Regions from separate parts of the Clostridium zhoujianii genome, predicted to be linked through region 2. Evidence: a T-box and tRNA genes for the amino acid it is inferred to sense, from the RefSeq annotation. Region 2 holds a T-box; the other holds one or more tRNA genes.
The links. A T-box is a leader RNA that pairs with one kind of tRNA and senses whether it is charged. The one in region 2 lies ahead of metG (methionine--tRNA ligase), so its partner is inferred to be a tRNA-Met.
Positions count from the first base shown of each region.

Region 1: it has a tRNA-Met gene. The T-box ahead of metG (methionine--tRNA ligase) is inferred to sense a tRNA for this amino acid. The anticodon was not compared.

Region 1 is NZ_JBPUTF010000001.1:2,070,520-2,073,947, forward strand. It holds gene ACSYT2_RS09735 (LTA synthase family protein) at 1-569, opposite strand, end outside; gene ACSYT2_RS09740 (thioredoxin family protein) at 727-1,044, shown strand; tRNA gene ACSYT2_RS09745 (tRNA-Met) at 1,218-1,293, shown strand; tRNA gene ACSYT2_RS09750 (tRNA-Met) at 1,313-1,388, shown strand; gene ACSYT2_RS09755 (glycoside hydrolase family 18 protein) at 1,485-2,513, shown strand; gene ACSYT2_RS09760 (GNAT family N-acetyltransferase) at 2,624-3,223, opposite strand.
Region 2 is NZ_JBPUTF010000004.1:108,783-112,210, forward strand. It holds gene ACSYT2_RS16425 (Na+/H+ antiporter NhaC family protein) at 1-261, shown strand, start outside; gene ACSYT2_RS16430 (DUF5680 domain-containing protein) at 332-787, opposite strand; gene ACSYT2_RS16435 (FUSC family protein) at 900-1,466, opposite strand; T-box leader at 1,586-1,834, shown strand; gene metG (methionine--tRNA ligase) at 1,896-3,428, shown strand, end outside.

The DNA of each region.
Region 1 (3,428 bases), on a different contig from region 2:
TATCCAAGGTAAGTTAGGCACAGAAGCAATAAAGCTAGTCCACCAACTACATTCCTCTTATAAGTTATATCACTCTTTCTAAACTTTATATTTCTAAAAGCAATTACTATTAAATCTATGATAAATAATATATCTACCATTCTGAACATAGAGATTATAGAACTACCTAAATTATCTAAATTACTAGCCATACCAAACATATGGTAATTTAAGAATACAGCATTACTTCTAAAGTACCACATATCCCCTATAACTATAATTGTAAAAATCAAATTTAGGGCCCAAAAAGCCCACTTCTGTGCCTTTCCATTAAAGAAGAATCCTAAGGATAAAAAAGCGGAGTTTATAGTTACCCAAACTAAAAACGGTGGCATTGAATAGAATATCTGCCTTAAGTTAACTCCATTTGCTTTATCATCTGAAATAAGCACTATAAATACTAAGGTCTTAATTAATAGTGTTATTAAGGTCCTTAAAAAGTCTTTATTCTTGACTCCTTCTATAAATTTCTTCTTTATTCTTAAGGGAAGTTTTTCTTTTATAACTACTTCTTCTCCATAATTCAACATAAATATATCCTCCTAACCTAAATTACTAATTAATAATAACATATCCTTTAATAATATTATATTATCTTTACCTTAAGATTTCTTTCCTTTAACTTTAAGTGCAATATTCCCTTTTTTAATGTAGAATAATATTAAATATTTTACTAAGGAGGTTTATATGAATTTTAATTCTATAAATGAAATAAATAATTTAATAAAAGAAAATCCTATGGTTCTTTTATGTTTCTATGGTGATAGTTGTGGTGTTTGCACAGTTGTAAGCGATGCTTTAGAAAAAGAAATGAAGAATTATCCTAATATTAAGTTCTGTAAAATCTTTGCTGAAGATAATATGGAGGTTTTTGCAAAGTATGATGTCTTTACCCTACCAGTTGTTTTATTCTATATTGATGGTAAAGAATATTTGAGAGAAGCTCGTAATATAAGTATTAGAGATCTACTTTTAGATATAGATAGACTTTATTCCCTTTATTAGTTAATTTTATTCTATATTATATTTAATAATAAGGTCTTTAAAGAAGGTTTACTCCTCCAGACCCAGTATTTACTACTATCAGGTCATTAATACTATCACTTATAGAGTTTGACTTCTAAACTCATATATCATATACTAACTTTAGAGCTCAGAAAGAGCACAAATAATAATATCGCGGGATGGAGCAGTTGGCAGCTCGTTGGGCTCATAACCCAAAGGTCGTAGGTTCAAGTCCTGCTCCCGCAACCATAAAACCCAAACTTAATATCGCGGGGTGGAGCAGTTGGCAGCTCGTTGGGCTCATAACCCAAAGGTCGTAGGTTCAAGTCCTGCCCCCGCAACCATAATTAAAAGTACTTCTAATTCTAGAAGTACTTTTTCTGTTTTTATTTTTACTTTAATGTTAAAATGAAACTATCACTATAAAAGGGGGTACATATATGAATAAAAAATATGTTATTGCGTACATACGTGACGGAGGCTTAGAGAGATTAACTAAGGAGGAGGCTTTAAAGCTAACTCATATAAACATAGCCTTTGGTAAAATTAATGATAAAGGTGAACTTTATACTAAGATTAAAAACTTTCACCTTCTAGATAAAATTAGAGGTTATAATCCAGATATTAAATTCCTAATCTCATTAGGAGGTTGGGGAAATGGTGGATTCTCTGAAGCTGCTTCTACTGAAGAAAATAGAAAGAATTTTGCTAAAGATGCAGTAGCATTTATGAAGGAACATAAACTAGATGGTCTTGATGTAGATTGGGAATACCCATGTTGTTCTATCTCAGGTATTACTTCTAGCCCTAATGATAAGGAAAACTTTACCTTACTTCTTAAAGCAATGAGAGAAGAACTTAATAAAGAAGGTGAAAAAGATAATAGATACTATATGTTAACTATAGCTGCTGGTGCTGACAAGTACTATTTAGAATTTACCAATATGGGAGAAGTTCAAAAATACTTAGATTATGTTATGCTAATGACTTATGATCTAAGGGGTGGATTCCAAGTTGTAACTGGTCATCATACTAATCTTTATTCTCCAGAAGGGGATATATTTACAATAAGCACTGATGAATCAGTTAAGATGTTTGAAGCAGCTGGTGTTCCATCAGAAAAAATACTTATTGGTGCTGCCTTCTATTCAAGACAATGGAATGATGTTCCTAATATAAATAATGGATACCTTCAAATGGCACCTGGTACTGGTGGATTTGGTGCTGATTTCACAGTATTAGATAGAGATTTTATAAACAAAAATGGATATGTTAGATATTGGGATGATGTAGCTAAAGCACCTTACTTATTTAATGGTTCTACTTTTATATCTTATGATGACGAAGAGTCAATAAAATGTAAAGGTGAATATGTGAAAGAAAATAATCTCAATGGAATCATGTTCTGGCTATATGATGCTGATGAAACAAGTAAATTGTTAAATGCAGTTCATGAAAGCTTAAATTAACCTAGCTTTTAAAGAAACATAGATGGATATTTGAAGATATATCCATCTATTTTTCTTTTTTATATAACAAAAAAATACTAGTGTAAATACACTAGTATTATAAAAATTAACTAAACAAACTTAGCCATCTTAATTATTCTCTCTCCAAAAAACTCCATATCAAAAGTCTTCTTATAATTTAACTTTTCATAGAACTTTGTTACCTTTTCATCTTTAGCAAGTAAGGATATACCACTACATTTTCTACGTTTTGCTTCCTTTTCTGCATGAGCCATAAGTAACTTTCCTACCCCAAGGCCCCTAGCCTCTTTAGATGTTGCAATGTTAGCTATATATAAATCTCCTGCCTTACACTCTCTAAAAATCATAAATGCTATTGAATCTCTAATATACCTAAGCTTTTCAGCTATTCCTTCAATATGTCTAATTACTCGTACACTTGTCTTAACACTTAAACTATCTAATCTTCCATAAGGTATAGTAATCATTGCTCCTAAGATGTTTCCATCCTTTTCTGCTACAGTTGCATACCTATAACTATATCTAGACTCTTCCATCTTGACTAATTCAGTAAGGTTATCTAAACATTCCTCTTTAGACTCGCCTCCCCAAACATCCTCTGGAAATACCTCTGTATAATATATTAGATTTGCTATTTTTTCTACATCTTCATATGCTGCATTTCTTATTTTTATCCTGTCCGTGTCCATTTATATTCCTCCTAATACAATAGCTAATATCTACTGTATACACTTATTATATGTCATATATGGATCCTTCACATTCATTCTTATGCTCTATAAAAAGTACTTTTAAGCTTTTTTACGGAAGAAAGTATTTTATAGAAATAAGCTTTTAATCTCATTTTTTTATACATAAGTACTTTTTAATCCTTTTCATAATACACCATTGAAA
Region 2 (3,428 bases):
TTGACTGGTGCTATATTTGGGGATCACTGTTCACCGATATCAGATACAACAATTATGTCATCAATGGGATCAGGATGTGACCATATAGAACACGTTAAGACACAAATGTGGTATGCAATATTTGTAGCTGTGCTTACAGTTCTATTTGGATATATTCCAGTAGGATTAGGGCTGCCAGTGTATATTGTTCTACCTTTATCAATAATAGGTCTTGGCATAATAACATATTTCCTGGGAAAACCTGTTGAAGTAGGAAATTAAGTATATTTAAAAGAAAAGCGCTATGCAATTATTTAAGCATAGCGCTTTAGTTTATATAATAAATAATTAGTTACCCAAGGGTTCCACCATGAAAATCTAACTTGAATACTACACTTCCTTTGTAAGAAATAACTTCTTCACCTTTAAAGGAATCAACTTCGCCTGTCCAACTACATTGATATTCAAAGTCTGAGGCTCTATAACTTTTAGGCCCTCTATATGGTGAATCAACGTTTACTTTTGATAGAGCATCTGTTAAAAAAGCTGTGAAGCCACTAGGGACTTCATTAGTTAATAGCTTACCTACATAATTCATACCCCAAAAGGATTTTTCATCTTTCCAGATGATTTCTTGTCCTATGAATTTTTGTTTGCCAATGTGGCTATCTAGATAATAATAATCATATTTTTTAAAGGTATAATCTTTAGAATCAGGCCTTGAAGATTCTACCCTCTTAACTTTACCAGCATATGAATTTTGTTTAGCTTCTACTATGAATTGTTTTAATAAAGAAAAATCTCTCATAAATATCCCCCTTCAAAAGTTGTGATAATTAAATTATATATTACAAAACTTTTCCAATCAAGAAAATTCAGAATATTTAGTGAAGATAATTATAAACTAAGAAAACTAGTGTCTAAACACTAGTTTTCTTATCATCATCATTGATTTCATTATCCATAGTAGTTAATTCTTCAATAACTTCTTCTTTTATATTATTTTCTTCAGGTGGGTTAATGTATTTATTAATAAGTATAGCTATAATAATTCCTATAGAAGTATCAATACTTCGTCCGATTGCATAGGAATAAGATGTAGGACCATCATAATTTATCATAATACCAATAAATACAATACAACAAATTGTAACAGCACCAGGCTTATTAATTAAGTTGCAACAATATATAGCTAGTACGATTCCAATGGCAGTTAGAAGTGGGTTTGCAGCATGTAAAATTGGTATTAAGCCTATTAAGTAGATAGCAATTACTCCAAGCAATCCACCAAGCAAAGTCCCTATTAATCTGTTTTTACCCATGGTGAATGTGCTCTCCACAGTATCTTTCATACAGATAACAGCAGCAATACATGCGTAGAATGGATTCTTGCCACCACTTAATTGAAAGAGTATCATACAAATGAAAACCGCTAGAGCGGTCTTTATATTTCTTAATCCAATTTTAGGCAACTCAATTTTATTCATTTCACATCACCTCCATTTGACAATATTATATCATAGACTATATTAGGTAGTATAATACCGTTGCTTATGAAAATTTAAAAAATTTGACATATAATTTGTTTTGATTTATCATAAAATAGATAAAGGCTAAGAAGAGAAGAGTAATGAAGTGGGCAGTCTAAAGAGAGTTAACAATTGGTGAAAGTTAACGTCAAGAAGCTTTATGAAGATGGTCTTGGAGCATGACCTTTGAGCTAGTTTTTAGTTAGATGGTTACGGTAGCAACCGTTATATTGCATGGTGATGATAGTCACCTAATGAGTTTCTTATCGTGAGATAGGAGAGAAATAGAGTGGTAACACGTAAAGTAAGTTTATTACGTCTCTATATAGGCACAATACCTATATAGAGACTTTTTTATTTCCATAAAATAAAAGGAGGCATTTTAGTATGTGTAAAAAACCATATTATATAACTACACCAATTTATTATCCATCAACAAAACTACATATAGGAAATACCTATACAACAGTTGCAGCAGATGCTATAGCAAGATTTAAGAGATTAACAGGACATGATGTAATGTTCTTAACTGGAACAGATGAACATGGTCAAAAGATTCAAAGGGTTGCAGAAGAAAAAGGAATAACACCAATTGAGCATGTAGATGAAATAGTAGCGGGAATCAAGGATCTTTGGAGCATGATGAATATAAGTTATGATAAGTTCATTAGAACAACTGATGATTATCATATTAAGGCTGTTCAAGACATATTTAAGAAACTTTATGATAAAGGTGATATTTATAAGAGTTCTTATGAAGGGCTATACTGTACACCATGTGAATCTTTCTGGACTGAAACTCAATTAGTAGATGGAAAGTGCCCAGATTGTGGAAGAGCAGTTGAAAAATCAAAAGAAGAAGCTTACTTCTTCCAAATGAGCAAATATGCAGATAGATTAATTAAATATATAGAAGAAAATCCTCATTTCATCCAACCTGAATCAAGAAAAAATGAAATGTTAAATAACTTCTTAAGACCTGGATTACAAGATCTTTGTGTTTCAAGAACAAGCTTTGACTGGGGAATTCCTGTAACTTTTGATGAAGATCATGTTGTTTATGTTTGGATAGATGCATTATCAAACTATATAACTGCATTAGGGTATGGCAGTGGTAATGATGAATTATATAAAAAATACTGGCCAGCAGATGTTCATTTAATAGGTAAGGATATCTTAAGATTCCATACTATATATTGGCCAATTATGTTAATGGCTTTAGATTTACCATTACCTAAGCAAGTATTTGGTCATGGATGGTTACTTGTTGATGGTGGTAAGATGTCTAAATCTAAGGGGAACGTTGTAGATCCAGTAACATTAGTAGAAAACTTTGGGGTAGATCCAGTTAGATACTACTTATTAAGAGAAATACCATTTGGAGCAGATGGACTATTTAACAATGAGATTTTTATAAAGAAGATCAATTCTGATTTATGTAACGATCTTGGAAACTTATTATCAAGAACAGTTGCAATGGTAGAAAAATATTTTGATGGAATAATTCCAGTGCCAACAGAAAAGGAAGCTATTGATGAGGAATTAATAAGTCTTGCATTAGAAACTCCTAAAAAGGTAGAAAAGGCAATTGAAGAATTAAGAATTCCAGAGGCTTTAGAAGATATATTTGAGCTTGTAGGAAGGGCAAATAAATATATAGATGAGACAACACCTTGGATATTAGCTAAGGACGAAGCAAAGAAGGAAAGATTAGGAACAGTTTTATATAACTTAGCTGAAAGTTTAAGAATTACATCTGTATTATTATCAGCATTCTTACCAGATACAGCTAAGAAGATAAATGAACAATTAAATGTTACAGCAACAGATTGGGCTTCAGTAGTAAGCTTTGATGGAACAGCAGCTGGATCTACTGTTAAGAAGGGAGAAAATTTATTCCCAAGAATAGATGTAGAAGCT